DNA from 3 places in the Streptomyces sp. NPDC088730 genome. Region 3 is predicted to be linked to each of the others. Evidence: riboswitches for the same ligand, from Rfam matches in the RefSeq annotation. Region 3 holds a riboswitch; each other region holds the start of a gene.

Region 1 (10,115 bases), on a different contig from region 3:
CGACTCGCGCACCGGCGAGTTGTACGACACCTCGGGCCACATGGTGTGGATCGGCGAGCGCACCCGCCAGATGGACGGCGCGCACATCGAGTTCGCATCGAGGATCCGCAACCCCATCGGCATCAAGCTCGGACCGACGACCACCGTCGACGAGGCGCTCGGCTACGTCGACCGCCTCGACCCCGAGCGCGAGCCCGGCCGGCTGACCTTCATCGTCCGGATGGGCGCCGACAAGGTCCGCGACAAGCTCCCCGAGCTGGTCGAGAAGGTCACCGCCTCCGGTGCCACCGTCGCCTGGGTCACCGACCCGATGCACGGCAACACCTTCGAGGCCGCGTCCGGCCACAAGACCCGCCGCTTCGACGACGTCCTGGACGAGGTCAAGGGCTTCTTCGAGGTGCACAAGGGCCTCGGCACCCACCCGGGCGGCATCCACGTCGAGCTCACCGGTGACGACGTCACCGAGTGCGTCGGCGGCGGACACGAGATCTTCGTGGACGATCTGCACCAGCGGTACGAGACGGCCTGCGACCCGCGGCTCAACCGCAGCCAGTCGCTGGACCTCGCGTTCCTGGTGGCCGAGATGTACCGGGATCAGTAGGCATCACGACAGGTAGCACACGTGCGACTGTGGGGCACGGATCGATGTGATCCGTGCCCCACAGGGCGTTCCGGGGCTTTTACCGCCCTGGAGAGGCGGGTAAGGTTAGGTTAGCCTCACCGATTATCGGGGCGGCCGCCACGACCTCGTCCCGCCGGGAGGTGAAACCGCATGTACGTCTGCTCGTGCTTCGGCGTTACGGAGCAGCAGGTCAGGAAACATGCGGAAGCCGGAGCCTGCACGCCCCGCCAGATAGCCTCCGCCTGCAAGGCGGGTACCGACTGCGGCGGCTGCGTGCGCACCATCCAGGCGATGCTCGGCCGCGGCGCCTGTCCGCGCCGCGAGCTGCTCGACCAGAAGCAGCCGGCCGGCACCGTCGAGCGTATCGACGCGGGCACCGCACCGGCGGCCGGCTTCCCCGAAGCCGCCTGAGCCGGGTCAGCTCTCCGGCTGCTCGATCAGCTGCGCGATGTAGAGCGGCTCGCCGAGCTTCTCCACCAGTTCCAGCTGGGTGTCGAGATAGTCGATGTGGTGCTCCTCGTCGGCCAGGATCGACTCGAAGATGTTCGCGGACGTGATGTCGCCCTTGCCGCGCATCAGCTCGATGCCCCGCTTGAGGCGGTCGATCGCCTCCACCTCGACCTGGCGGTCCGCCTGGAACATCTCGGTGACCGTCTGGCCCACCCGCACGTGGAAGAGCCGCTGGTAGTTCGGCAGCCCGTCGAGGAACAGAATCCGGTCGGTCAGGATCTCGGCGTGCTTCATCTCGTCGAACGACTCGGAGCGGGTGTACTTCGCGAGCTTCGTCCAGCCGAAGTTGTCCTGCATCTTCGCGTGCAGGAAATACTGATTGATGGCAGTCAATTCGGCGGTCAGCTGCTCGTTCAGGAACTCAAGGACCTCGGGGTCGCCCTGCATCGCAGAGGCTCCTTCCAACCGGTGAACTGGGCAAGTTGGCCGCATCTTCGCATCGCACCCGGTGGCCGTCCAGTAAGTACATGCTTAGTAAGGCATGCCCGAATCGTCTCTGTGCTGGTCATGACCACCCCTGCCTGTCTGTCACCATGGAGTCATGGGTCAGCCGGAAAGCCGGGAAAACCGCGCAGCAGAGCAGTCCGAGCTTCCGCCGGGGCAGCGACTTCAGCGCGGCTGGCCGGTCACCCATTACGGACCGGTGCCGAAGTTCAAACCCGACCGCTGGGAATTCCGCGTTTTCGGGGCCACCGCCGATGGCGACAAGCACTGCTGGAACCATCAGGAATTCTCGGAACTGCCGTTCTCCTCGGTCGTCGCGGATCTGCACTGCGTGACGAAATTCAGCATGCTCGGCGCCGAGTGGGGCGGGGTGCTCGTCCGCGATGTCGTCGCACTCGCACCGCCCGCGCCCCGTGTCACCCATGTGATGGTCTGGGCCGAATACGGATTCAGCTCGAACCTCAGGATCGACGACTTCACGGCGGAGCGGTCCCTGTTCGCCACCCACAAGGACGGCGAGCTGCTCACCGCGGAGCACGGCTTCCCGCTCCGGCTCGTGGTTCCGCAGCTCTACGCCTGGAAGGGCCCCAAGTGGGTCCGGGGCATCGAGTACATGACCGCCGACCGCCGCGGCTTCTGGGAGGAGCGCGGCTACCACAACGTCGGCGATCCGTGGAAGGAACAGCGCTACTCCTACCAGGAGGAGCCGGGGGACGGCCCCGAGCTCTGACCTCCCCGGGCCGCCTCAGTGGTGGTACTGGTGCACCACGGCGTGCCCCTTCCCGCGTCCGATCATCCACTTGTTGACCGGTGTGGTGACGACGAAGGCGACGGCCAGCGAGAGCGCGAGCGTCCCCCAGAACAGCGCGTCCGCGAGTGTCGCGTCCATCGCGCCGGGCCACAGCGCGATCAGCCCGTTGTCGATCAGCTCCATCACCGCGATGGAGAGCGTGTCGGCGGCGAGGGCGACGCGGAACGCCGTACGGAGGCCGACACCGGCCTTCCGGACGGAGCGCAGCGTCAGTGTGTAGCCGAAGAAGAACGCCAGCGCGATCGCGAGGACCATCGTCGCCGCGTTGCCCCAGCCGAACGCCGTGCCGATCACCATGCCGAGCACCTCACCGATGGCGCAGCCGGTGAGGCAGTGCAGGGTGGCCTGCGCCGCCATCCGCCACCCGACGGCGCCGGGGCGGCGGCCGGAGTGGCCCATGTGATCCGCGTGCTCCGTGCGGCCTGCGTGTGCCGTGTGTGCTGCGTCTTCTGCGTGCTCCTGCATGTCGAGCTCCCGATGCCGGATGGCGGTTTCCTGTCGACTACAGGAACCATATACCCCCCAGGGGTATTCCTCATCCGTGGGCGGCTCGGTCAGCTCCGGTCGCGCAGCTCCTTCAGCCGGGCCACGTCCGCCGCGTGGCCCTCCTTGCCGCCCGGGGTCTCGATGATCAGCGGCACGCCCTCGGTGGCCGGGTGGGAGAACAGCTCCCGGAACGGCTCCTCACCGATGTGACCGGCGCCGATGTTCTCGTGCCGGTCCTTGTGGGCTCCGGCCACGTCCTTGGAGTCATTGGCGTGGATCAGCTTCAGCCGGCCCGCGCCCACCGTCTCCACCAGCAGGTCCAGCGTCTCCTTCATCCCGCCGGGACCGGCCAGATCGTGTCCCGCCGCGAAGATGTGGCAGGTGTCGAGGCAGACGCCGAGCTTCGGATGGGCGTCGAGCGCTTCGAAGTACGGGCCGAAGTCCCAGGTCCGCGAGCAGAGCGAGAAGCCCTGACCCGCGGTGGACTCCAGCAGCAGGAACGGGTCGTCGTCGTGCGTCAGCTCGTCCAGCAGCGGCCGCAGGTGGGTGCGTACCTGGGCCAGCGCCTCCTCGCGCGGCCTGCCGTTGGTCGCGGAGCCGGTGTGCACCACGACGCCCAGAGCGCCGATCTCGCGGGCGCGGCGCAGCGAGTGGCGCAGCGAGTCCACGGACTTCTCGACGGTCGCCGCGGTGTGCGAGCCGAAGTTGATCAGGTACGGGGCGTGGACGTACGCGGGCATGGACGCGGCGGCGCACTCGGCCCGGAACCGCTCGTCCTGCGCCGGGTTTCCCGCGGGGGCCGCCCAGCCGCGCGGATTGGCGACGAAGACCTGGACGGCCTCCGCGCCCATCTCCCGGGCGTAGGGCAGGCCGACCTTGGCGAGGCCGCCGGCCACCGGGACGTGACCGCCGACAGGGTTGCGCATACGGATCTAGAGCCCCTTGGTCTTGATGGTGATGGTGCTGCCCTCGGGCGCCTGATCGCCGCCCTCGACGGACTGGCTCGCTATCGTGTCGCTGAAGGAGAGGAACGGGGTGTCGACCTTGACCTCGAAGCCCGCGTCCTCCAGCTCGCTCCGGGCGTCGTCCTTGTCCTTGCCGGTGACGTCCGGCACGTCGATCATCCGCGGACCCTTGGAGACCTTCAGTGTGACGGTGTCGCCCTCCGCGGCCTCCCGGCCCTCGGCCGGTGACTGCTCGGCGACGTCGCCCGCGTCCTCGGAGCTGTTCACCCGGCCCGGCAGCACCTTGGCCTTCAGCCCCTCCTCGTCCAGTGCGTCGGTGGCGTCCTCGACGGAGAGGCCGGTGACGTCGGGGACGTCGACCGGGCTGCCCTTGGAGACCACGAGCGCGACCGCGGTGTCCGGGTGGCGCTCGGCGCCCGCCTCGGGGTCCGTGCGCACCACCTCACCGGCCGCCGCGTCCTCGCTGAACTCCTTGGTGGTCATGCCGGGCACCAGGCCCGCCTTCGTCAGCCGCCGCTTGGCCTCGGCCAGCGCGACACCCCCGACATCGGGCACCTTCACGATCTCGGGCCCCCGCGACACGACGAGCTTCACCGAGCCGTTGCCCCGGATGCGGGCGGCCGACTTCGGGTCGCTGTCGATCACCTTGCCGCGTTCGACGGTGTCGCTGTAGGCGCGCTCGACGCCCTTCAGCTCCAAGCCGGCGTCCGACAGCCGCTCCTTGGCCGCCTTCTCGCTCTGGCCGAGCACCCGGGGGACGTGGGTGAACTGTCCGGAGTTGATGTACCAGACGCCGCCGCCGATCCCCAGGACCAGCAGCACCGCGACGACCGCGGCGACGACGCCGCGCCGAGGCCCGCCGAGGAACCCGGCCCGGCGGGCGGGCCGCTCCGGCGGCAGCGGCGGGGGCATCTCCAGCCGGCTGGTGTGGTGGGCGGTGCCCTGACCGGGCGGCAGCACCCGCGGGATGACGCTCGTGCGGTCCTCCGCGGCGTCGCGCACCTCCGCCAGGGCCTGCGGCGGTACGGCGTCCAGCTGGGCTTCGGAGAGGCCGGCGCGGGCCTCGCGGGACTCGGCGAGCAGCGCCACCGCGTCGAACGGGCGCACCTCGGGGTCACGCGCGGTGGCGCTCGCGACCAGCCTGTCCAGCTCGGGGGGCAGCCCGGGGACGAGGGCGGAGGGGGCCGGGACGTCCTCGTTGAGATGCTGGTAGATGACCTGGGCCGGGGACTCCCCGGTGTGCGGCTTGGCGCCGGTGAGCATCTCGTACAGCACCACACCGCAGGCGTACACATCGGCGCGGGTGTCCGCGGTGCCGTGCTCGATCTGCTCGGGGGCGAGATAGGAGACGGTGCCCAGGACCGACCCGGTGGTGTCGGTCACCGTACCCACGGCCCGTACCAGGCCGAAGTCCGCGACCTTGACCCGGCCGTCGTCGCCGATGAGCACGTTCTCCGGCTTCATGTCCCGGTGCACGAACCCGGCCCGGTGCGCGGCGCCGAGCGCGGCGAGCACCGGCTCCAGGATGTCCAGCGCGGCCCGGGGCTGCAGCGCGCCGCGCTCGCGCAGCACATCGCGCAGCGTGCAGCCCGCGACGTACTCCATCGCCAGGTAGACGTACTGCTGCTGGGCCCCCTGGTCGAAGACCCCGACCACATTGGGGTGCGCGAGCCCCGCCACCGACTTGGCCTCGCGGATGAAGCGCTCGACGAACGAGGCGTCGGTCGCGAGCGCCGGGTGCATCACCTTGAGGGCGAGCACCCGGTCGAGGCGGGTGTCCATGGCCCGGTAGACCGTGGCCATGCCGCCCACGGCGATGCGGGCATCGACGCGGTAGCGGCCGTCGAGCAGCTGCCCGACGAGAGGGTCCTGGAGGGTCGTATCCACGCAGCGAGTCTACGAGCCGCCACGGACACCACCGACTGGCCGGGGCGATCCCGGAGCCGTACTGCAGCCGAGCCGTGACAGGGACACGCGATCCGGTGCCGCGGGGTCCCGTGTCAGAACGCCGGGCGCTCCGGATCCAGCGCCGCACGCCCCGCCACCGGCGACGACGCCTCGGCGAAGTGCCGGCGCGGGATCCGGCCCGCCCGGTGGGCCAGCCGCCCGCCCTCCACCGCGTGCCGCATCGCGGCGGCCATCAGCTCGGGCTGCTGGGCGCGGGTCACCGCGGAGGCGAGCATCACGGCCGCGCACCCCAGCTCCATGGCGAACGCCGCGTCGGAGGCCGTCCCGGCGCCCGCGTCCAGGATCACCGGGACCCTGGCCCGCTCGGTGATCAGCTGGAAGTTGTGCGGGTTGCGGATGCCCAGGCCCGAACCGATGGGGGAGCCGAGCGGCATGACCGCCGCGCACCCCACGTCCTCCAGCTTCCGGGCCAGCACCGGGTCGTCGTTGGTGTAGGGCAGCACGGTGAACCCGTCGTCCACCAGGATCTCCGCGGCGTCCAGCAGCTCGACCGGGTCGGGCAGCAGGGTGCGCTCGTCGGCCACGACCTCCAGCTTGACCCAGTCGGTGCCGAGCGCCTCGCGGGCCAGCCGGGCGGTGAGCACGGCCTCGCCCGCCGTGAAGCAGCCCGCCGTGTTCGGCAGCACCCGGACGCCGAGCTTCTCCAGTACGGAGAGCACGGAGCCCCGCACGGTCGGGTCGAGACGGCGCATCGCGACCGTGGTCAGCTCGGTGCCGGAGGCGGTCAGCGCGCGCTCCAGCACATCGAGGCTGGGCGCCCCGCCCGTCCCCATGATCAGCCGGGAGCCGAAGACGGTGTCCCCGAGGGTGAAGAGGTCGTCGGACACGGTCAGCCTCCCTGGACCGCGGTGAGGACCTCGACCCGGTCGCCGTCCGCGAGCGCCGCGCCGGACCACTGACCGCGCGGCACCACGGTCTCGTTCAGCGCGGCCGCGACCCCGGAGGGCGCTTCGGTCAGGGTCGCGACGAGGGCGTCCAGGGTGGTGCCCGCGGCGACGGTGAGGGCCTCGCCGTTCACGGACACGGAGAGGAGGGGCGCGGAGGCGGGAGTGGGCGCGGTCATGCGGGCTGCTCCTGTCGTACGGGGGCGGCGGCCGGGAAGCGGCCGGGGGAGAAGGGGCGGGCCACCTCCGGCAGCTCGCCGTCGGCCAGCAGCCGCGCCATGGCGTCACCGGTGACCGGGGTGAGGAGCACTCCGTTCCGGTGGTGGCCGGTGGCGAGGTGGAGGCCGGGCAGCGCGGTGCGGCCGAGCAGCGGGGCGTTGTCGGGGGAGGCGGGGCGCAGGCCGGCCCGGGTCTCGGTGAGCGGCAGCTCGGTGATGCCGGGCACCAGCTCGTGGGCGTCGCGCAGCAGCTCGTAGACCCCGCCCGCCGTGACGGTGGTGTCCCAGCCCATCTCCTCGCTGGTGGCGCCGACCACCAGCTCGCCGTTCTCGCGCGGCACCAGGTAGAGGTGGCTGCCCCGGACCACGGCCCGCACGGTGCGGCTGAGGAAGGGGGCGTACGCGGTGGGTACGGTCAGCCGCAGCACCTGGCCCTTGACCGGGCGGACGGGCGGCCGGACGTGCTCCGGCACCCCCGAGAGCCGGCCGCTGAGGCTGCCGGCGGCGAGCACGACCTGGTCGGCCGACAGCTCCGTACCGTCGTCCAGTACCGCCCCGGTGGCCCGGTCCCGCACCACGGTGAGCCGCTCGGCCCGCTGCCGGTGGAAGACGACCCCGGCCCGCTCGCACGCCGTCAGCAGCGCGGCGGACAGCCGGCGCGGGTCGACCTGGTGGTCGCCGTCGACCCGCAGCCCGCCGCGTACGCCCGGCGCGAGCATCGGCTCCAGGCGCCGGCACTCCCGGCCGGTGAGCCACTGCGACTCCAGCCCGCAGCGGCGCTGCAGCTCGTGCAGCTCCCGCAGGTGGGCGCGGTCGTCGGTGTCCAGCGCGACGGCCAGGGTGCCGCAGGCGCGGAAGCCGATGTCCTGACCGCTCGCCGCCTCCAGTTCGGCCGCGAACGCCGGATAGCGCGCGGCGGAGGCGACGTTGAGACCCAGCAGCATCTCCTCGCCGTAGTGCAGTTCGGTGACGGCGGCCAGCATGCCGGCCGCGACCCGGGCGGCCCCGCCGCCCGGATCGGGATCGACGACCGCGACGGCCAGACCGCGCTGCGCGGCCCGCCAGGCGGTGACCAGGCCGATGACGCCGCCCCCGATGACGAGGACCTCGCACCCGCTCGTGCGGTGGACAGGCATGGGCATCCAGCCCCTCCCTTCGCCGGCATGACCCGGATCAGGTTCGTACGGTCGGAGGCCGCCCAGCCTCCCTCTCAGCCCGGTACGTCCGGGCTCCCGCGAGTCTTTTACGTGGGCCACCCTAGACCCAGGCCCCGCGGACGGGTAAAGCAGGAGGCCGGCGGTGCGAGGACGGTGAGGAACACCTTTCCTGACGCACCGTCAGTTGATTAAGGTGGTCGGGTGAACGAGCAGCAGCGGGCAGAGCGGCCGGAGCGGCAGTCGGAGCGGGCCGGGCGGCGGGTGGTCGTCGTCGGCGCGGGGATGGCGGGTGTGCAGACGGCGGTGGCCCTGCGGGAACAGGGCTTCACCGGCGCGCTCACCCTCATCGGTGCCGAACCCCACCAGCCCTACGACCGTCCACCGCTGTCCAAGGCCGTGCTGCTCGGCAAGGCCGAGGAATCCGCCTTCGATATCGACTTCGAGACACTCGGCATCGAGTTGCGGCTGGGCCGTGAGGTCACGGGCCTGCGCGCCGCCGACCATGAACTGGACACCTCGAAGGGGCCCGTCCCCTACGACGTCCTGGTCATCGCCACCGGAGCCGAACCCGTCGTGCTGCCGGGCTCCGAGGGGGTGGCGGGGGTCCATCTGCTGCGCACCCTGGACGACGCGGCGCGGCTGCGGCCCGTCCTGGACGCACGGCACACCGTCGTGGTCGTCGGCGCGGGCTGGATCGGCGCCGAGTTCGCCACCGCGGCCCGCTCGGCGGGCTGCGAGGTCACCGTCGTCGAGGCCGCGGAACGCCCCCTCGCGGGCGCCCTGCCCGCCGAGGTCGCCGCCCCGATGGCCGCCTGGTACGCGGAGAGCGGCGCCACCCTGCTGACCGGGGCGCGGGTGGCCGGGGTGGAACCCGGCCGGGTGCTCCTGGCGGACGGCCGCGTCCTGCCGGCCGACGCCGTGGTCGTCGGGATCGGCGCGCACCCCGCCACCGGCTGGCTGGCCGGCTCCGGCGTCGCGCTCGGGCCCGACGGCTCTGTGACCGCCGACGCGGCGCTGCGCACCTCGCTGCCCGACGTGTACGCCGTGGGCGACTGCGCCTCCTTCCCCTCCGCGCGCTACGGGGCGCGGCTGCTGGTCCACCACTGGGACAACGCCCTCCAGGGGCCGCGTACCGCGGCCGCCCACATCATCGGGGCGTCGCCGGACGGGGCGGAGCCGCCCGCCTATGACCCCGTGCCCTATTTCTGGTCCGAGCAGTTCGGCAGGTTCGTGCAGTACGCGGGCCACCACGAGGGCGCGGACACCCTGCTGTGGCGCGGCGATCCGGACGGCCCCGCCTGGTCGGTGTGCTGGCTGCGGGACGGCGTGCTGGCCGCGGTGCTCTCCGTCGGCCGGCCGCGCGACCTGATCCAGGGGCGCAAGCTCATCGAGGCGGGCACGCCGCTCGATCCGGAGCTGGCCGGCGACGCCTCGGTGCCGCTGAAGTCGGCCGTACGCCCCTAGGGTCTGTCCGGCGGGGTGCGCCGGGCCCTGAAGGGCGGAGTCCGGGTGTCGGCTGTCAGTCCGGGATGGCAGGCTTGTCCCGTGACCGAGATTGACGCAAAGATCGATGCTCTCGTCCCTGCCTGGCTCCACCTTCCCGATATCGCCGAAATGTTCGATATCGAGGTGACGCGTGTACGGCAGCTGGTCAAGGAGGGCCAGCTCATCGCCGTACGACGTGGTGAGAACCGCGCACTCCAGGTGCCTGCCGCCTTCATCGACGGCGACAAGGTGGTCAAGGGCCTCAGCGGGACCCTGACGCTCCTGAGGGACGACGGCTACTCCGACGAGGAGATGCTGGAATGGCTCTTCACCCCCGACCCGAGCCTGCCGGGCACGCCCGCGCAGGCGCTCAGTGAGAATCGCGGCACGGAGGTGAAGCGCCGGGCCCAGGCGCTCGCCGTCTGACCTTCCGCCGCACCGGGGATGCGGTCCGCCCGAGCGGCCCGCATCCCTTCCTCACCCACCTGACCTACGCCATCGCTCTCCGGGGGAACTTCGTCATGCCCACGCCTCGCGCACAACTGTCCGACGCCCGGCTCTACCT
Region 2 (10,115 bases), on a different contig from region 3:
AGATGGAGAAGGCCGTCGTGGTCGCGAAAGAGGACTTCGCCGCGATCCGTACCGGCCGTGCGCACCCGGCGATGTTCAACAAGATCGTCGCCGACTACTACGGCGCGCTGACCCCGATCAACCAGCTGGCCTCTTTCTCGGTGCCCGAGCCCCGGATGGCCGTCGTGACGCCCTTCGACAAGACGGCGCTGCGCAACATCGAGCAGGCCATCCGCGACTCCGACCTCGGCGTCAACCCGAGCAACGACGGCAATATCATCCGGGTGAACTTCCCCGACCTCACCGAAGAGCGCCGTCGCGACTACATCAAGGTCGCGAAGACCAAGGCCGAGGACTCCAAGATCTCGATCCGCGCGGTCCGCCGCAAGGCCAAGGAGACCCTGGACAAGCTGGTCAAGGACAAGGAGTCCGGCGAGGACGAGGTCCGCCGCGCCGAGAAGGAGCTCGACGACACCACCGCGAAGTACGTCGCGCAGGTGGACGAGCTGCTGAAGCACAAGGAAGCCGAGCTGCTCGAAGTCTGATGAACGACTCTTCCTGGGGCGTCCCGCGGGACGCCGGCCACGGGGCCGCTCCCGAGATGCGGTCCGCTCCGGCGGGTCCTGCATACGATGTGCATAACGCCCAGCAGACTCGGCCCATGCCCATCGTGCCGGACGTTCCCGACGCAGGTAGAGACGCTGACGACCGTGATGACCGGGACCAGGGGGCCGCACGCCTGAGCGGCGGCCCCCTGTTCCGCGACGAGAAGCCGCAGGAGCCCATGTCCACCGCGCCGCCACCTCCGCAGAAGAAACGTGCGGGCCGTGATCTCGGGTCCGCCATAGGGGTCGGCGTGGGGCTGGGCGCGGTCGTCGTCGCCTCGCTCTTCATCGTCAAGGCCGTCTTCGTCGGCGTGATCGTGGTCGCCGTCGTCGTCGGCCTCTGGGAGCTCACCTCCCGGCTGGAGGAGCGCAAGGGCATCAAGGCGCCGCTCGTACCCCTCGCGGTCGGCGGCGCGGCCATGGTCGTGGCCGGTTACGCGCGAGGTGCCGAGGGCGCCTGGGCCGCGATGGCCCTGACCGCTCTGGCGGTGCTCGTCTGGCGGATGACCGAACCGCCGGAGGGCTACCTCAAGGACGTCACGGCCGGCGTCTTCGCCGCGTTCTACGTACCGTTCCTGGCCACCTTCGTCGCCTTGCTCCTGACGGCGGACGACGGGCCGATGCGGGTGCTGACCTTCCTGCTGCTGACCGTGGTCAGCGACACCGGCGCGTACGCCGTCGGCTGGCGGTTCGGCAAGCACAAGCTCGCACCCCGGATCAGCCCCGGAAAGACCCGCGAGGGCCTCTTCGGAGCCGTGAGCTTCGCGATGGTGGCCGGTGCGCTGTGCATGCAGTTCCTGATCGACGACGGCTCCTGGTGGCAGGGGCTGCTGCTCGGGCTCGCGGTCGCCGCCAGCGCCACCCTCGGTGACCTGGGCGAGTCCATGATCAAGCGGGACCTCGGGATCAAGGACATGGGCACGCTGCTCCCCGGGCACGGCGGCATCATGGACCGGCTGGACTCCCTGCTGCCGACCGCGCCGGTGGTCTGGCTGCTGATGGTCCTCTTCGTCGGCTCCGGCTGAGCGTCCGTACGCGTCACCACGGGTGAGGGCCCACCGTCCACGGACGGTGGGCCCTCACCCGTGTCGGTGACGTCAGCCGCGTTCCCGCAGGGCCGAGCGCATGTGCTGATAGAGCTCCATCGCCCGCTTGCGCATCCACACGATCCAGCAGCAGAAGGCGATCACGCCCACGGCGAAGACCACCGGAAAGGCCGGCGAGCCGGTGGTGAACCCGAGGACCAGCATGCCCACCGCGATCAGACCCATGAATCCCAGCCAGTAGGGCTGCCACCGGCTGCCCCGCTCCATCTTCCCGAGCTGGTCCTCGACCAGCCGGCGCATGACCGCCCGCTCCTCGGGGTCCTTGGGCACCTCGCGGTGCCGGATCCTGCGGTTGAGGTCGACGACCGTGCCGGGCCGCGCGCCGGTTGCAAGGCTGGTCCTGCGGCGCTGGTACGCCAGGATGCCGACGATCACGGCGGTGTAGACCAGACTCTGGACCGCCCATAAGGCCGGATGACCGTCTCTGCGGAACACGGCTCCGAGCCCCAGTCCCAGTACGAAGAGCACCAGGGCCTGCGCGGCCAGGCTGTGGCTGAACCAGTGCTTCACGGTGTGCACGGCTGATACCTCCTGCTGGGTCGGCGGGCTTGCTCCTGTCACTGCGGGTACCCCGTCCGGCCCGGTTCAGGGGTGCTCCGGCGGTCCCGGCGCGTGTCTGCGACGCTGGAGAGCGGAAGACGCTGGCGGAACGCAAGCAGAGCGGGGAAGGGGCGTCATGGCCGGCGCGCATTCGATCGAGCCCGGAGCCGTGGAGGAGTCCGCGCCGCAGCGTGTCTGGTACACCTCTTACGGCTCGAACGCGCATCTCGACCGGCTCGCCTCCTACATCGAGGGCGGCCGGCCGCCCGGCGCGGGCCGTGCGCATCCGGGATGCAGGGACCGCCGCATGCCCGGCCGGTCCGTTCCCGTGGAACTGACGGGCGCCCTGTACTTCGCCACGGAGTCGCCCGTCTGGGGCGGCGGACGAGCCTTCTACGACCCGGAACAGGAGGGGCGGGTCCTCGCCCGCGCCCACCTTGTCTCGGCGTCACAGTTCGCGGACATCGCCGCTCAGGAGATGTACAGGAGCCCCGGTGAAGATCTTGATCTCGGTCCGGTGCTCAGGTCAGGTGTCGCGCGGCTGGGAGACGGGCGGTACGAGACGCTGGTGTGTGCCGGACAGCTGGACGGACTGCCCGTCCTCACGTTCACGGCCCCCTGGCGGGCCGGCGAAGTGAACCCGGTGCCTCCTTCCCGGGCATACGCGCGCCTCCTCGCCGCCGGCCTGCTCGACGCGGGTGCCTGGGACGTGGACACCGTGGCGGCCTACGTCGCCTCGTCGCGCGGAGCCGCCGGCCACTGGTCGGAACAGGCGATCCGGGCCCTGGTCACCGAGTGACCCGTACCTCAAGCAGGCCGGACCGCGATGACCGATCGCACCCCGGCGTGTCTGCGACACTGGAAGAACCATGCCTAAGCCCGGAGAACTCACTTTCGTCGCGCCCCGCGGAGCCAAGAAGCCGCCGCGGCACCTCGCCGACCTCACGCCCGCCGAGCGCAAGGAAGCCGTCGCCGCGACCGGCGAGAAGCCCTTCCGCGCGCAGCAGCTCTCGCAGCACTACTTCGCGCGGTATGCGCACGACCCCTCGGAGTGGACCAACATTCCGGCCGGGTCGCGGGACAAGCTCGCGGAGGCGTTGTTCCCCGAGCTGATGTCCGTGGTCCGCCACATCAGCTGCGACGACGACACCACCCGCAAGACCCTGTGGAAGCTGCATGACGGGACGCTGGTCGAGTCCGTCCTGATGCGCTACCCCGAGCGCGTCACGATGTGCATCTCCTCGCAGGCGGGCTGCGGGATGAACTGCCCGTTCTGCGCCACCGGGCAGGCCGGTCTCGACCGCAACCTCTCCACGGCGGAGATCGTCCACCAGATCGTGGACGGCATGCGGGCGCTGCGTGACGGCGAGGTCCCCGGAGGCCCCGCGCGGCTCTCCAACATCGTCTTCATGGGCATGGGCGAGCCGCTCGCCAACTACAACCGGGTGGTCGGCTCCATCCGCCGGCTGACCGACCCCGAGCCCGACGGGCTGGGGCTGTCGCAGCGCGGGATCACCGTCTCGACCGTCGGTCTGGTGCCCGCGATGCTGCGTTTCGCGGACGAGGGCTTCAAGTGCCGTCTCGCCGTCTCGCTGCACGCCCCGGACGACGAGCTGCGCGACACCCTCGTCCCCGTGAACACCCGGTGGAAGGTGCGCGAGGTGCTGGACGCGGCCTGGGAGTACGCGGAGAAGTCCGGTCGCCGCATCTCCATCGAGTACGCGCTGATCCGTGACATCAACGACCAGGCCTGGCGGGGCGACCGGCTCGGCCGGCTCCTCAAGGGCAAGCGGGTACACGTCAACCTGATCCCGCTGAACCCGACACCGGGCTCGAAGTGGACCGCCTCGCGGCCGGAGGACGAGAAGGCGTTCGTCGAGGCCATCGCCGCCCACGGGGTGCCGGTGACCGTGCGGGACACCCGGGGCCAGGAGATCGACGGGGCCTGCGGGCAGCTCGCGGCGTCCGAGCGCTAGGGTCTGCCGTCAAACTTACGTCGTCGCCCGAAGGGCGGCCGCGCGGCGTCAGACGGCAGTGTGACGACAGCCCCTGGGGCGCCCCGGCCATGATCCGCCGGACAGACCCTGGGGTGCGTCGCCCGGACTCCGGGGCAGGCTCTGCGGCCGGAACCAGCCGTGTAGCCTGGGCGTGAAATCAACTTCATATTCCGACAGGGGAGCGCCACAGCGCTGAGAGTGCGGCACCGAGGACAGGTTGGCCGCAGACCCTCTGAACCTCGCCCGGGTCATTCCGGGTAGGAAGTTCGGACCTTACTCAAGCTGTTGCGCCCTGCCCGCTTCCGGTTCGCCACCGGCGCGGGCGGGGCCGCGTCTCTTCCTGGTCACCCCCAGGAGGAATCACATGAGCACCACCAAGAAGGTCGCGGTGACGGCCGTCGCCGCCGCGATCGGCGCGACCGCGCTCGCCGGCTGCGGCAGCTCGGACGACGCGTCGTCCGGCTCGTCCGGCACCAAGGGCACCGGCTCCAAGACCGTCACGCTCGTCAGCCACGACTCCTTCAACGCCTCCAAGGGTGTGCTGAAGGAGTTCACCCGGGAGACCGGCTACACCGTCAAGGTCCTGAAGAGCGGTGACGCGGGCGCCGCCCTCAACCAGGAGATCCTGACCAAGGGCTCACCGCGCGGTGACGTGTTCTTCGGCGTCGACAACACCCTGCTCTCGCGCGCCCTCGACAACGGCCTCTTCACGCCGTACGCCGCCAAGGGCCTCGGCCGGGTCGCGTCCGACGTCCAGCTGGACGCGGGAAAGCACCGGGTCACGCCGGTCGACACCGGCGACATCTGCGTCAACTACGACAAGAAGTACTTCGCCGACAAGAAGCTCGCTCCGCCGAAGACCTTCGACGACCTGGCGAAGCCCGCGTACAAGAACCTCCTCGTCACCGAGAACGCCGCGACCTCCTCGCCCGGCCTCGGCTTCCTCCTCGGCAGCATCGCCACCTACGGCGAGGACGGCTACCAGGACTACTGGAAGAAGCTGAAGAGCAACGGCGTCAAGGTCGTCGACGGCTGGGAGCAGGCGTACAACGAGGAGTTCTCCGGCTCCGCGGGCGGCAAGAAGGCCAAGGCCGACCGGCCGCTCGTGGTCAGTTACGCCTCCAGCCCGCCCGTCGAGGTGCTGTACGCGGACCCGCGGCCCAAGACCGCTCCGACCGGGGTCGCCACCGGGACGTGCTTCCGGCAGATCGAGTTCGCCGGCCTGCTCGACGGCGCGAAGAACGAGGCGGGCGGCAAGGCCCTGCTGGACTTCATGATCGGGAAGAAGTTCCAGGAGGACATGCCGCTCAACATGTTCGTCAGCCCGGTCACCAAGGGCGCGAAGGTGCCGGAACTCTTCACCAGGTTCGGGGCCACCCCGGACAAGCCCGCGACCGTCGCCCCGGACGCGATCGCCAAGAACCGTGAGCAGTGGGTCCAGTCATGGTCCTCGCTGGTAGTGAAGTAGCGAAGCCTCCCGTACGCGGACCGGGCGCGGGCGGGAAGGCCGCACGTTCCCGGTCGCGGCGCGGGAGCGCGGTCCGGCTCGGCCTGATGGCCGTGCCCGTCGCCTTCTTCGCGGTGTTCTTCGCCTACCCCGTCGTCGCGATCGTGGGACGCGGGCTCAAGGACGGCGGGGCGTGGCAGTTCGGACGGATCGGCGAGGTGCTGAGCCGGTCCGACATCCAGGACGTCCTCTGGTTCACGCTCTGGCAGGCGCTCGCCTCGACCGCGCTGACCCTGCTGATCGCGCTGCCGGGTGCCTATGTGTTCGCCCGGTTCGACTTTCCGGGCAAGCAGGTGCTGAGGGCCGTCGTCACGGTGCCGTTCGTCCTGCCGACCGTCGTCGTGGGCACCGCCTTCCTCGCCCTGCTGGGGCGCGGCGGCTTCCTCGACGATCTGTGGGGGGTCCGGCTCGACACCACGGTGTGGGCGATCCTGCTGGCCCATGTCTTCTTCAACTACGCGGTCGTCGTGCGCACCGTCGGCGGGCTGTGGTCACAGCTCGACCCGCGGCAGGAGGAGGCCGCCCGGGTGCTCGGCGCCGGACGGTTCGCCGCCTGGCGACGGGTGACGCTCCCGGCGCTCGCCCCCGCCGTGGCGGCGGCCGCGCTGATGGTCTTCCTCTTCACCTTCACCTCCTTCGGCGTCGTCCAGATCCTCGGCGGCCCCGGATTCTCCACGCTGGAGGTGGAGATCTACCGCCAGACCGCGCAGCTGCTCGCCCTGCCGACGGCCGCCGTGCTGACGCTCGTGCAGTTCGCGGCGGTCGGCGCGATCCTCGCCGTGCACGCCTGGACCGTGCGGCGCCGGGAGAGCGCGCTGAAGCTCGTCGACCCGGCGCAGACCGCGCGCAGACCACGAGGGGCGGGTCAGTGGGCGCTGCTCGCGGGCGTCCTGCTGACCGTGCTGGTACTGATCCTGCTGCCGCTCGCCATCCTGGTGGAGCGCTCACTCGACCTGCCCGGCGGCCACGGCCTCGGCTACTACCGGGCGTTGGCCTCGGCGGACGCGAACAGCGGCACGTTCCTGGTCGCGCCGCTCGAAGCGATCGGGAACTCGCTGCGGTACGCCCTGGTCGCGACCGCCATCGCGCTGGTCGTCGGCGGCCTGGCCGCGGCGGCCCTGACCAGGCGGGCCGGGCGGCTGGTCAGGGGCTTCGACGCGCTGCTGATGCTGCCCCTCGGGGTCTCCGCCGTCACCGTCGGCTTCGGCTTCCTGATCACCCTGGACAAGCCTCCGCTCGATCTGCGGACCTCCTGGATCCTGGTGCCGCTCGCCCAGGCGCTGGTCGGGGTGCCGTTCGTCGTACGGACCATGCTGCCGGTCCTGCGCGCGGTGGACGGGCGGCTGCGCGAGGCGGCCGCGGTGCTCGGTGCCTCGCCGCTGCGGGCCTGGCGCGAGGTGGATCTGCCGCTGGTGCGCCGGGCGCTGCTGGTGGCGGCGGGCTTCGCCTTCGCCGTGTCGCTCGGGGAGTTCGGCGCCACGGTGTTCATCGCGCGGCCCGACAACCCGACGCTCCCGGTCGCGGTGGCGCGGCTGCTGGGGCGGTCCGGGGATCTCAACTACGGCCAGGCGATGGCCCTCAGCACCATTCTGATGCTCGTGTGCGCGGTGTCGCTGCTGCTGCTCGAACGCATCCGCACCGACCGATCCGGCGAGTTCTAGGGATGCTGACACAATGCTGACTCTCGAATCGGCCACCGTGCGCTTCGGCGACCGGGTGGCGCTGGACGCGGTGGACCTGGAGGTCGCGGACCACGAGATCGTCTGTGTGCTCGGGCCGAGCGGCAGCGGGAAGTCGACGCTGCTGCGGGTGGTGGCCGGTCTCCAGCACCCGGACGGCGGCCGGGTCCTGCTCGACGGCGCGGACCAGACCGGGGTGCCGGTGCACCGGCGCGGACTCGGCCTGATGTTCCAGGACCACCAGCTCTTCCCGCACCGGGACGTCGGCGCCAACGTCGCCTTCGGGCTGCGGATGCGCGGCGTGGGCCGGGGCGAGCAGGAACGCAAGGTCGCCGAACTCCTCGACCTGGTGGGGCTGCCCGGCGCCGGGCGGCGGGCCATTGCCGCGCTCTCCGGCGGCGAGCAGCAGCGCGTCGCCCTGGCCCGCGCGCTCGCGCCCCGGCCCAGGCTGCTGATGCTGGACGAGCCGCTCGGCCAGCTCGACCGCAGCCTGCGCGAACGCCTCGTCGTCGAACTGCGCACGCTCTTCGCCCGCTTGGGCACGACCGTGCTCGCCGTCACCCACGACCAGGGCGAGGCCTTCGCGCTGGCCGACCGCGTCGTCGTGATGCGCGACGGACGCATCGCCCAGGTGGGCACTCCGCTGGAAGTCTGGCAGCACCCCGCGTCGGCCTTCGTCGCCCGCTTCCTGGGCTTCGACAACGTGGTGGAGGCGACGGTCACCGGCGAGGCGGCCGACACGGAGTGGGGCAAGGTGCCGGTGCCCGCCGGATCACCGCAGGGGGCCTGCGATCTGCTGGTGCGGCCGGCCGGCGTCCTGATCGGCGCCCCGGAGGACGGCCTGCGCTGCACCGTGGCCGCCCGCACCTTCCGCGGCAACCACGTCGCCGTCACGCTGCGCCCCGAGCACGGACCGGCCCTGGACGCCGAGTGTTCGCTGCGCGGCACACCGGAGGAGGGCGCGGTCGTCGGCGTCACCTTCGACGCGGCGGAGAGCGTCGTACTGCCCGCCGTGCTGTGACCGGCCGCGGCTCACCGGCCCGTCCCCGGCCGGGACCGGCCCGCGCCGTGTCCGGCCACGACCAGCCCCAGTTCGTACGCGAGAATCACCGCCTGCGCCCGGTCCCGCAGCTCCATCTTCGCGAACAGCCGGTTGATATGGGTCTTGACCGTGTGGGCGGTGATGGTGAGCCGGTCCGCGATGTCGGCGTTCGACAGACCCCGGGCGATCAGGACGAGCACCTCCACCTCCCGTGTGGTCAGACCCTCGACGGAGCGCGCGGGCGGAGCGGCGACCCGCTGGCGGGTGAACTCCGCGATCAGCCGGCCGGTGATGTCCGGGGAGAGCAGTGCCTGGCCTTCGGCCACCACCCTTACCGCGTGCAGCAGTTCGGGAAACGTCGCGTCCTTCAGCAGGAACCCGCTGGCCCCCGCCGTCAGCGCGTCGTACACGTACTCGTCGAGTCCGAACGTCGTCAGCATCAGCGCCCTGGTCGCACCGCCTGAGCCGGCGATGATCTCGCGCGCCGCCTCGATGCCGTTCAGCCCCGGCATCCGGATGTCGAGGAGCGCCAGATCGGGGCGGTGCTCGGCGGCCATCCGGACGGCCGCGGCCCCGTCCTCCGCCTCGCCCACCACCTCGATGTCCGGCTGGGTGGCGAGCAGTCCGGCGAACGCGGTCCGTACGACGGCCTGGTCGTCGGCCACCAGCACCCGGATCACCACGGCAGCTCCGCCTCGACGAGAAAACCGCCGCCCGGACCCCGGCCCGCGGTGAGCCTGCCGCCGAGCAGCGCGGCCCGCTCGTTCATCCCGACCAGCCCGTGGCCGGTGCCCTCGCCCAGCGGGCCGCGGGGCCCCGGACCGTCGTCACCGACCCGGACGGCCAGCAGACCGCTTTCGTAGACGAGCTCCACCACCGCCCGCGCCCCCGGAGCATGGCGGCGCACATTCGTCAGCGCCTCCTGCACGATGCGGAAGGCCGACAGCTCCCAGGACGGGGGCAGCTCCGGCTGCTCACCGCTGATCCGCAGCTCGGCCCTGCCCCCCACCGTCCGGTGCTGCTCCACCAGGTCCTCCAGCCCGGCCAGTGTCGGCTGCGGTGCCGTCGCCGTACCCGGCTCCCGGTCGGTGCGCAGCACCCCGAGCATCCGCCGCAGCTCGCTCATCGAGGCACGCGCCGTCCCCGCGATCTGCTGGAAGGCGTCCCTGGCCTGCGGGGACAGTCCGGGCGTGGTGTAGGTTGCGCCCTCCGCCTGCACAGCGATCATGGAGACGGAATGGGCGATCATGTCGTGCAACTCCCTGGCTATGGCTGCCCGTTCCGCCTCCGCAGCCTGCCGCCGCTCCATCACCAGCAGTCTGGACTGGGCTGCCGCTCGCTCCTTGCGGCTCTCCTCGCGTGCGCGCACCGCGTCGCCCATGCTCACGGCTCCCAGGATCAACACCGTCAGCGCCAGCGTCTCGGCGTACAGCCCGAGGCTGAACCGGTCGGTCCCCTGGATCATGGGCAGCCCAGGCGATCCGGCGCGGGCCCAGCGGTCGATGTGCACGAGGTTGACCGTGAGCGAGGCCAGCGCGCCGCCGACGACGAGCAGGGCCGGGTGCTGGACGCGATGCCGGCCCAGCGTGTAGCTGCCGATCAGGGTGCCGGCCACGGTCGCGTACGCCATGTTGCCGTCGGTCCCGAAGCTCAGCAGGGC
Region 3 (10,115 bases):
GGCGCAGCAGCTCGCGGTAGAGCCGCACGGTGAGGTCGCGCCGGACCCGCGCGTAGGCGGGCGCGTCGTACACGTTGTGGAGTTCGTGCGGGTCGGTCTCCAGGTCGTAGAGCTCGTGCACGCTCTCCGGGTTGTGGACCAGCTTGTGGCGCCGGTCGCGGAGCATGCGCTGCGAGTAGGGGAAGTGGTGGCCGTGGAATTCGGCGACGATCTCGTCGCGGGTCTCCCCCGCGTCGGCCCCGTGCAGGAGCGGCAGCAGGCTGGTGCCGTCGCACTGGTCCGGCACAGGTGCTCCGGCCAGTTCGAGAATGGTCGGGTTGAGGTCGATCAGGCTGGCGAAGTCGTCGCGGACCTGGGCCGGGGCGCCGGGAATCCGGGCGATGCCGGGGATCCTGTAGATGTCCTCGTACATCGCCGGGCCCTTGTCGTTGAGCCGGTGGGCGCCGGTGAACTCACCGTGGTCGGCGGTGAAGAAGACCGCCGTGTCGTCCCACAGGCCGTGTTCCTTGAGCGCCTCGATGAGCCGGCCGGCCTGGTGGTCGATCATCGTGACGTAGCCCCAGTAGACGGCGATCAGCTTGCGCCAGGCGGCGGCGTCGAATCCGTCCGAGGACCAGTACGCGCTGTACTGGCGCTGCACCTCGGGCTTCCCGGCGAAGGTCTCGGCCATCGAGGCGGGGAGCGGGACGTCGTCGGGGTCGTAGAGGTCGTAGTAGCTGTCGGGGATCAGGTACGGCAGATGCGGGCCGTACCAGTGGCAGGACAGCATGAACGGCTTGCCGCTCGACTTCCATTCGCCGGCGTAGCGGTCCAGCAGGCCGAGTGCGCGGTCGGTGAGGAAGGCCTCCATGGTGGCCTCCGCGGGCTGCTGGAGCCGGCCCGCGATGAGGTGTCCGCGCCCGGTGCCGTTGGCGGCGGTCCCGAAGACGGGTTCGCGTACCGCGAAGGGCGGGAATCCGTTGTCCTCCAGCCACTTCTCGTACGAGGGGTGGTGGACGGGGTTGAGGGCGCCGGGCAGGTGCTCGCCGTCCAGGCCGTAGGACTCGGGGCCCCGCTCGCGGCCGATGTGCCACTTGCCGACGTGGCCCACCGAGTAGCCAAGGTCCGTCAACTGGCCCCACAGCGTGGGGTCTTCGTCGGAGAGCTCGTCCTTGCTCCCGCCGTTGCGCTCGGGGTTGTTCAGCATCCCGTGGCGGAAGGGGTGGAGGCCGGTGGCCAGCGAGGCGCGGGCCGGGGTGCAGATCGCGGTCGGGGTGTAGAAGCGGTCGAAACGGGTTCCCGCGGCCGCCAGGGCGTCGAGGGCCGGGGTGTCGACGAGTGGGTTGCCGTAACAGCCCAGGGTGTCGGTCCGGTGCTGGTCGGTCATCAGGAACAGGACGTTGCGCGGAGCCACTCGGGCCGCCCTTTCGGTGGTCGCTCGGTGTGCTGCCGGGAACCGGCCGGTGCCGGTCCGGCGGTGCTCCGGCAGGTGCCGGTGCAGTCGGCTGACCGGAACTGTAGGGACGCCGACTTTTTTACGTCAACCCTCGGGAATAAACATTGTGTGAATTCGTCCGGCGCGTTGACAGAAAGCCCCGCCCCGATCGACCATGCGTCCATGACGGAACGCACCGATGCCCTGCAGCGCCTGCGCAGGGCCAATGAAGCCGCCGTACTCGGTGAACTGCGCAGGTCGGGCGCGCTGAGCCGCGGCGAGCTGAAGGAGCGGGTCGGGCTCTCCCGTACCACCCTGTTCGCGATCGTGTCCGATCTGCTGGAACGCAAGGCCGTCGTGGAACAGCCGGCGCCCGACCAGGGGCAGCCGCGCGGCCGCGGCCGGCCGGCCCTGGAGATCTCGCTCAACTCCCGCGGGGCGGAGCTGATCGGCATCGACCTCCAGCGCCAGCGCGTCCACGTCGTCGTGGCGAACTGCGCCCATGAGATCGTCGGCCGGTACAGCGCCCCCGTACCCGCGGACAGCGGCGCCGCCGAACGCGCCGCGCAGGCGATCCGCGGCGTCGAGGAGCTGGTGCGGCGCGAGAACATCAGCCTCGCCCCGGTCGAGGGCATCGGCCTCGGCCTCCCCGGCTTCGTGCAGAACCCGGCCTCCGGCGACCCCCGCACGATGACACCGTTCGCCGGGCAGGTCGCCGCAGAACTGGGCCGGCACTTCGACGCCCCCGTGCTCACGGACAACAACTCCCGGCTCGCCGCACTCGCCGAAGTGACCTGGGGCGCCGCCCGGGGCTTCGACAACGCTGTCTATCTGCGCTGGTCGGAGGGGGTCGGTGGCGGACTCGTCGTCAACGGCTCGCTGGTGCACGGCGCCCATGGCGCGGCCGGCGAGATCGGCCACACCAGCTGCGACCCCGAGGGAAAGCCCTGCCACTGCGGTGGCCGGGGCTGCCTGGAGGGGCTCATCTCCGTCCCCGCGCTGCTCGCCGCCTGCGCCGATCGCGGGGTCACCGCACGCGACGCCGCCGAGCTCGTCGCGCTCGCCGCGCAGGGCCAGCCGGACGCCGCGGACGTCGTGCGGACCGCGGCCCTCGTCGCGGGCCGGGTGCTCGCCGCCCTCGCCGCACAGGTGGACCCCGAGTGCATCGTCGTCTACGGCGAGCCGGCCGCCCTGGACGGCCTCGTCCTCACCCCCATCCGGCAACAACTGGCCGCACTCTCGCTGCCGTCCGCCCCCCGCACCATCGAAGTGCGCGGCTCCACCCTCGGCGGGGAGGCCGCCGCGCTCGGCGGGGTGGCACTGCTGCTGCGCACCACCGGCCAGGACCTGGAGGAGCTGCTCGACCGGCCGGCGCCCGGCACGCCCGACAGCGGGACCGCGCGGTGAGCGCCTGCTGCGGACCCGCCCGCGAGAACAGCCCCACGGCGCCCGCCGCTCCCCCGGCGGACTTCGCCGTCCCCGTGCGCGGCCGGGCCGACCTCCTGCGCGGCATGGTCGCCGTACCGGGCGGGCCGTTCCTGATGGGCGGCGAGGACGAGGACGCGTTCCCGGACGACGGCGAGGGACCGGTGCGGGAGGTCACGACCGGGCCGTTCCACATCGACGCGGCCTGCGTCAGCAATGCCCGGTTCGCGGTCTTCGTCAAGGCCACCGGCTATCGCACCGAGGCCGAACTCATCGGCTGGTCCTACGTGTTCGGCTCCTTCATCCCACAGCAGGCCCGGCATGCCGTACTGCCGGGCACCGTGCCCGGCGCCCCCTGGTGGCGGGCGGTGACCGGAGCCCACTGGCGGGCGCCCGAGGGGCCGGGCACCTCGGTCGGTGACCGCCGGGACCACCCGGTGGTCCACATGTCGTGGAACGACGCGACGGCCTACGCCCGGTGGGCCGGCAAGCGGCTGCCCACCGAGGCCGAATGGGAGAAGGCCGCCCGGGGCGGCCTCGTCCGGGCGCGGTTCCCCTGGGGCGACGAGCTGACCCCGAACGGCCGGCACCGCTGCAACATCTGGCAGGGCGACTTCCCGGTACGCGACACCCGCGAGGACGGCTACGCGGGCACGGCACCCGTCAAGGCCTACGCCCCCAACGGCTTCGGCCTGTACAACACCTCGGGCAACGTCTGGGAGTGGTGCGCCGACCGGTTCAGCGCGGACTGGCACAGCGCGGAGCGCCCCGCGACCCGGACCGACCCCACCGGGCCGCCGCACGGCGAGAACCGGGTGCTGCGCGGCGGCTCGCACCTGTGCCACCGCTCCTACTGCAACCGCTACCGGGTCGCCGCCCGCACCTCCAACACCCCCGACAGCACGACCGGCCACGGCGGCTTCCGCTGCGCGCTCACGGTCTGACCGCCGCCTTCACCCCCCTCGTCGCGCTCCGCGCACACCCGGCTATCCTGGCCGCCGCACCGGACACGGGGTGCCCCGCACAGGGGCTGAGAACACACCCGTCGAACCTGAACCAGTTAGCACTGGCGGAGGGATGTCTTCATGTCATTGCCGTATGCCCAGGACGAGCGCGCGGCCACGGCTCCGCGGCCCGCGTTCGACGGGCGGATGCCCACCGCCCCGGGTGATCTGCGCGTCGAGGCGCACGGGATAGCCCCCGTCCCCGAGGACCGCCGCTACGGCGGGCCCGGCCGGCTGTTCACCGTCTGGTTCGCCCCCAACCTGACCATGACCGGGGTGTTCACCGGCACCGTCGGCATCGCGCTCGGCCTGGACTTCGCCACGGCGCTCACCGCCGTCGTGCTCGGCACGCTCGTCGGCGCCGTGCCCACCGCGTACCTGGGCACCTGGGGCAGTCAGACAGGCGCCGGACAACTCCCCCTCGCCCGGCTGGCGTTCGGTCGCGGCGTGGTGCTGCCGGGCACGCTCCAGTGGCTGTCGTCCATCGCCTGGGACGCGCTGATCGGGCTGTTCGGCGGGGAGGCGCTGGCCCAGCTGTGCGGCTGGCCCTTCTGGCTGGGAGTGCTGGCCATGATGGCGGCCCAGGGCGCGCTCGGCGTCCTGGGGTACGAGGTGATCCACCGGCTCCAGACCGTGATGACCTTCGTCCTCGCCGCCGCCTTCGCGGTGCTCGCCACCAAGCTCCTGGACGGGGTACACCCCGCCGCGACCGGCACCGCGCACGGCGCGGACCGGGCGGGCGCGTCCGTCCTGACGTGCACCGTCGCCCTGAGCCTGGCGCTGTCCTGGGCGCCGTACGCCAGCGACTTCAGCCGCTACCTGCCGCGCACCACGTCACGGCCCCGGATGTTCTGGTGCACGCTGCTCGGCATCAGCGTCTCGTTCGTGGCGGTCCAGACGCTCGGCCTGTGGGGCGCGTCCGTCTTCACCGACCAGACCGCGCACGGCATCGACACCCTGCTGGGCGGGGGCGCGCTCGGGGCGTTCGGGCTGCTCGCCGTGGCACTCGCCGCGCTGTGCAGCAACGCCATGAACGACTACAGCGGCTCACTGGCGCTGCAGACCATGGGCGTCCGCCTGCCGCGCCCCGTCGCCGCCGCGCTCGCCGCCGTCCTCGGCTTCCCCCTCGTCCTGTGGATGCACGCGGCCGACACCACCGCCCGCTTCCAGAACGTGCTGCTGCTCGTCGGCTACTGGATCCCCGGGTTCGTCGCGATCGTGGCCGTCGACTGGATCGTCCGGGCGAGGGCGCGCGGCGGTTCCCCCGTCGACCTGGCCGCCGAGACCTCCCGCCCCCAGCCGTGGTGGCCCGCGCTCACCGCGTTCGCCGCCGCCTTCGCCACGGCGGTGCCGTTCATGAGCACCGGCCTGTACGTGGGCCCGGTGGCGCGGGCGCTGCACGGGGCGGACCTCGCCTACGGGGTGGCGTTCCTGGCGGCCCTCGCGGTGTACGCCCCGCTGCGGCTGCGCCGCCGCTGACGGTCCCGGCGGGCGCGGCGGACGGTGGGGCGCGGCGGACGTCACGCCTTCGCGGTCTCCGTCTCGCCGTGGATGTAGCGGCCGCCGCGGAGCAGCGAGACGACCGCGGCCACCAGGCACGCCGCGATGGCGAAGTCGAAGGCCACGGAGAGGCCCTGCTCGAACGGTCCGGAGATCAGCGTCGGGAAGAAGGCCCGCCCGGTGAGGTAGTCGGCGTGACTGGTGGGCAGCTGTGCCAGGGTCTCCGGGCCGAGCAGGCTGCGTACCGGGTTGTATCCCAGGAGCGCCGCGAAGAGCACGCCGACCGGCGGCAGCGACGCGACGCGCGCCGCGTCCGCGGACGGCACTCCCTGCTCGGTGAGTCCGTGGGCCAGCGTGTGGGGCAGCGAGCTCGCCAGCCCGGCGATCATCAGCGAGAAGAAGATGCCGATCGACAGCACCGTGGCCGAGTTCTGGAAGGTGGTGCTGATTCCCGCGCCCACTCCGCGCTGGTCCGGCGGCAGACTGTTCATGATCGCCGCCCGGTTGGGCGAGGCGAAGAGCCCCATGGCCAGCCCGTTGACGAGCAGGATCAGGGCGAAGAGCCAGTAGTCGAAGTCGACCGGCAGTTCCTTGAGCGCCACGAAGGTGGCGGCCGCCAGGAGCATGCCGCCGGTGGTGAAGAGCCGGGCGCCGTAGCGGTCGGAGGCCCACCCGGAGAACGGGCCGGCGATCAGGAACCCGATCGTCAGGGGCAGCATGTAGATACCGGCCCACAACGGGGTCTGCTCGAAGCCGTAGCCGTGCCGGGGCAGCCAGATCCCCTGGAGCCAGATGATCAGGATGAACATCAGTCCGCCGCGCCCGAGGGACGCCAGGAGACTGGCCACGTTCCCCGCCGTGAAGGCCCGGATGCGGAACAGCGCCAGATGGAACATCGGCTGGGCGGCCCGGGTCTCGATCAGGCAGAAGAGCCCCAGCACGGCCAGTCCGCCGGCGATCGCGGTGATCACCCACGGGTTGGTCCATCCCATGGTGTCGCCGCCGTAGGGCTGGATGCCGTACGTGATGCCGGAGAGTACGGCGATCAGGCCGGCCGCGAAGGTCAGGTTGCCCCATCGGTCGATCCGGGCCGGGGTGCGGACTCCGGTGTCGTGCAGCTTCAGGTAGGCCCAGACCGTGCCGAACAGCCCGATCGGGACGGAGACCAGGAACACCAGGTGCCAGTCGAAGGGACCGAGCAGCCCGCCGAGCACGAGTCCCATGAACGAGCCCGCGATGGCCGCGACCTGGTTGAGCCCGAGGGCGAGGCCCCGCTGCCGGGGCGGGAAGGCGTCGGTGAGGATGGCGTTCGAGTTCGCCATCAGCATCGCTCCGCCCACGCCCTGGAGCACCCGCATCCCGATCAGCCACAGGGCGCCGGCGGTGCCGTGCGTCCAGGTCACCGAGAGCAGTACGGAGAAGAGCGTGAAGACCGCGAACCCCAGGTTGTACATCCGGACCCGGCCGTACATGTCACCCAGCCGCCCGAAGCTCACCACCAGGACCGCGGTGACGACCATGTAGCTCATGATGAGCCAGAGCAGCAGGCTCGTGTTGCCCGGCTGAAGGGGGTCCACCCCGATGCCGCGGAAGATGTCCGGCAGCGCGATGAGGATGATCGACAGGTTGATCGTCGCGATCAGCACACCCAGCGTGGTGTTCGACAGCGCGATCCACTTGTAGCCCGGACCCAGTGGGTCCTCGGCGCCGCCGAGGCGTACGGCTGTGCTCTGCATCGGACCATCCCGCCCGTCGGAGGTACCTCGGCCGCCTACGGGAGCCAAGCTATTCCCGGGCCCCGGCGACGGCCAGTCCTGATGCTCCGGTGCAGCGGCCTCCTACGGACGAGGGGTGGCGGTCTCCTTGATGAAGAAGCCGGCGAATGCTCCGAGCACGAGCAGGATCGGCATCATGAGCAGTGCGTGGCCGTAGTCGGTGAGCGACGGAGAGCCGGGAAGGATCTTGCCGGGGATCGCCTGGAGTAGTCCGCCGATGACGAAGCAGACGCCGTTGACGATGGCCGCCGAGCTGCCGACGAGCCGTCCGGGGACGGATTCCCCGGCCACGGTGAAGCCGAGCATGTGGGCGCCCGCGAACAGGCCCACACAGAACATGGTGACCACGGAGACGCTGTTGGTCTCCTTGGGCAGGTAGATCAGCAGGCAGACGGCGGCCGCCTGCAACAGGACACCTACGACGGCCGGGACACGGCGGTTGTTCCAGTGGTCGGACATCAGGTTGAAAAGGGGCGCGCCGACGGCGAGGCCGAGCCAGGACATGGCGGTCAGGACGGCGGCGAGCGAGGTTCCGGCTCCGCGGGCTTCCATGACGCGGGGCCCCCACAGCACTCCCATGGCGAGCATTGAGCCGAAGGAGACACCGGCCAACAGCGAGGAGAGGACGACATTGCGGTTGCGGAAGCAGGCGCCGAGGTCGTGGAGGATGCTGGAGACGAGCGGTGGCCGGGCGGCCTGGGCGAGCTGTCCGGGGCCGGCGGAGGGGTTCCGTACCAGGAGCGCGAAGAGCACGATCAGTACGACGCCCGCCGCACCGAAGCCGTTGAGGAGCTGCTGCCAGCTGACGTGCTGGAGCTGCCAGGAGATCGCGGGCTGTCCGAAGGCGGAGCCGAGCGAGGCGAGTGACTGCACCAGGCCGAACATCAGGCCGTAGCGGGCGGCCGGGAACCACTGGCCGCCGATGTATCCGGCGCCGACGAATCCGAAGGAGGAGCCGACGGCGAGGACGATCTGCGCGGCGATCAGAGTGGCCATGCTGGTGGTCTGCGCGTACAGGAAGGCGCCCGCGGTGACGAAGGCGACGCCGATCGCGAGCAGCGGGCGGGAGCCGAAGCGGTCCAGCAGCGCGCCCGAGAAGAACTGGCACAGTGCGAAGGCCCAGGTGTAGATCGACCCGGCGAGGCCGATCTGGGCCACGGTGAGTGAGGCCGTCTTCTGGATCTCCGGGGAAACCACCGCATAGCCGGTCTGGATGGAGAACAGCCAGACCACGAAGACGGCGCACAGGCCCCAGATGAGCCAGGCTTCCACTCCGCCGATGGTCTTGTGCGGCCCGTGCAGGATGCGGGCACCCGGGTGCTTCCTGTACTCGGGTGCGTCACCGTTCGCGGGCGTGGGTGTGGAGGTGGTGTTCGCCATGACGTTCTCCTGTCGGCTGGCTCAGGCGGAGGCGTTGTCGCGGTCGTGGGCCAGGGCACTGTTGATGTACGTGGCACGCACGGTGCGGTCGTCGCCCATGACGGCGAGGACGAACAGCAGCTCGTCGATGTCGTTCACCCGGGAGGTGCGCTGCGCGAGCAGCGGGGTGGCCCGGGGGTCCAGGACGACGAAGTCGGCCTCGTGTCCCGGCGCCAGCGATCCGACCTTGTCGTCGATGCCCATGGCCTGGGCGCCGCCGAGGGTGGCGAGTTAGAACGCCTTGACCGAGTCGAGCGGGTAGTTGCTCAGTTCGGCGACCTTGTACGCCTCGTTCATCGTGGCGAGCAACGAGAAGGAGGTGCCCGCTCCGATGTCGGTGCCCAGCCCCACGTGCATGGGGCGTCTGGCGTCCTTGGCGTCGTGCACGTGAAACAGCCCGCTGCCCAGGAACAGGTTCGACGTGGGGCAGTGCGAGACGGCGGTGCCGGTCTCGGAGCAGCGGTCGCGTTCACGGCCGGTCAGATGCACTCCGTGTGCCAGCACAGCGCCGCGCCCGAGCAGTCCGAAGTGGTCGTAGACGTCGAGGTAGCCGTTCCGGTCGGGGAACAGGGAGCGCACCCAGGAGATCTCTCCAGTGTTCTCGGAGACGTGCGTGTGCATCAGCGCCTCCGGGTGCTCGCGCCACAGTGTCCCGGCCGCCTCCAGTTGCTCGGGGGTGCTCGTCGGGGCGAAGCGCGGCGTGATGGCGTAGAGGTTGCGGTCCTTGCCGTGCCAACGCTCCAGCAGGGCCTTGGAGTCCTCATAACCCGACCGGGCGGTGTCGAGCAGTGCCTCGGGAGCGTTACGGTCCATCAGGACCTTGCCCGCGGCCATCCGCATGCCACGCCGGGACGACTCCTGGAACAGCGCGTCCACCGACTCCGGGTATACCGCACAGAACGTCAGAGCTGTCGTGGTTCCGTTGCGCAACAGTTCGTCGCAGAAGGACGACGCGATCTGCCGGGCGTAGCCGGCGTCGGAGAAGCGCTGCTCCTCGACGAAGGTGTAGTGGTTGAGCCAGTCGATGAGCTGGGAGCCGAACGCGGCGATGATGCCGGTCTGCACGTAGTGGATGTGCGTGTCGATGAAACCGGCCGTGATCACGTGATCCGGATAGTGGTCCGGCTCGACGCCCGGCGGGAGCTGACCGCGCAGGCCGCTGTAGTCGCCTGCGGCGGTGATGACACCGCCCTCACAGATCAGCAGTCCGTCGCTCTCGTACACGAAGGCGTCGTCGCGGCCGGCCAGGAACGGATCGTCCCGGAACCAGATGAGCGGACCCCGGACGGCTGTGGTGTGCGCGGGCATGGAAACCTCCGAAGAGAAGCAAGCAGCTCCCCCTGTGCACACCCGCCCGAGTGATCCCCGCACGCGGTAGTAACCCGGACGGGTGATCCCGCACGTCTACCGCCTGCCGCAGGCCGACCGCAGCGCTCGTGCCGCGCGGCGGGGGTGGCGGTCGGGAGCGGCTTGTCCCCGCGCGGACCCTGCCGGGACCCGTACGAGATCCCGGTCGCCGGAACCGCGCCCACTGCACACCTCGATGCGTTGCGCGCCCCACGCGCCCCGCAGAGCCCG

Evidence for each region. A riboswitch is a leader RNA that binds a small molecule or an ion and turns the genes downstream of it on or off. The one in region 3 is predicted to bind thiamine pyrophosphate.
Region 1: linked by a shared signal. The riboswitch ahead of thiO (glycine oxidase ThiO) and the one ahead of ACIP89_RS27320 (purine-cytosine permease family protein) in region 3 are both predicted to bind thiamine pyrophosphate.
Region 2: linked by a shared signal. The riboswitch ahead of ACIP89_RS29895 (thiamine ABC transporter substrate binding subunit) and the one ahead of ACIP89_RS27320 (purine-cytosine permease family protein) in region 3 are both predicted to bind thiamine pyrophosphate.

The regions. Positions count from the first base shown of each region.
Region 1 covers NZ_JBIVLK010000001.1:1,110,057-1,120,171, forward strand. The annotation lists gene ACIP89_RS04965 (class II 3-deoxy-7-phosphoheptulonate synthase) at 1-601, shown strand, start outside; gene ACIP89_RS04970 (bacterioferritin-associated ferredoxin) at 773-1,033, shown strand; gene bfr (bacterioferritin) at 1,040-1,519, opposite strand; gene ACIP89_RS04980 (sulfite oxidase-like oxidoreductase) at 1,674-2,306, shown strand; gene ACIP89_RS04985 (DUF4396 domain-containing protein) at 2,322-2,786, opposite strand; gene ACIP89_RS04990 (deoxyribonuclease IV) at 2,942-3,799, opposite strand; gene pknB (Stk1 family PASTA domain-containing Ser/Thr kinase) at 3,806-5,725, opposite strand; gene ACIP89_RS05000 (thiazole synthase) at 5,839-6,633, opposite strand; gene thiS (sulfur carrier protein ThiS) at 6,636-6,869, opposite strand; gene thiO (glycine oxidase ThiO) at 6,866-8,044, opposite strand; TPP riboswitch at 8,042-8,154, opposite strand; gene ACIP89_RS05015 (NAD(P)/FAD-dependent oxidoreductase) at 8,348-9,529, shown strand; gene ACIP89_RS05020 (Rv2175c family DNA-binding protein) at 9,611-9,976, shown strand; gene thiE (thiamine phosphate synthase) at 10,072-10,115, shown strand, end outside.
Region 2 covers NZ_JBIVLK010000013.1:86,526-96,640, reverse strand. The annotation lists gene frr (ribosome recycling factor) at 1-524, shown strand, start outside; gene ACIP89_RS29915 (phosphatidate cytidylyltransferase) at 524-1,609, shown strand; gene ACIP89_RS29910 (hypothetical protein) at 1,682-2,209, opposite strand; gene ACIP89_RS29905 (histone deacetylase) at 2,367-3,029, shown strand; gene rlmN (23S rRNA (adenine(2503)-C(2))-methyltransferase RlmN) at 3,100-4,206, shown strand; TPP riboswitch at 4,393-4,509, shown strand; gene ACIP89_RS29895 (thiamine ABC transporter substrate binding subunit) at 4,592-5,695, shown strand; gene ACIP89_RS29890 (ABC transporter permease) at 5,782-7,395, shown strand; gene ACIP89_RS29885 (ABC transporter ATP-binding protein) at 7,409-8,434, shown strand; gene ACIP89_RS29880 (response regulator) at 8,446-9,138, opposite strand; gene ACIP89_RS29875 (sensor histidine kinase) at 9,132-10,115, opposite strand, start outside.
Region 3 covers NZ_JBIVLK010000011.1:11,123-21,237, forward strand. The annotation lists gene ACIP89_RS27305 (sulfatase-like hydrolase/transferase) at 1-1,393, opposite strand, end outside; gene ACIP89_RS27310 (ROK family protein) at 1,598-2,821, shown strand; gene ACIP89_RS27315 (formylglycine-generating enzyme family protein) at 2,818-3,783, shown strand; TPP riboswitch at 3,840-3,934, shown strand; gene ACIP89_RS27320 (purine-cytosine permease family protein) at 3,925-5,322, shown strand; gene ACIP89_RS27325 (MFS transporter) at 5,364-7,079, opposite strand; gene ACIP89_RS27330 (MFS transporter) at 7,182-8,498, opposite strand; partial or broken gene guaD (guanine deaminase) at 8,520-9,845, opposite strand.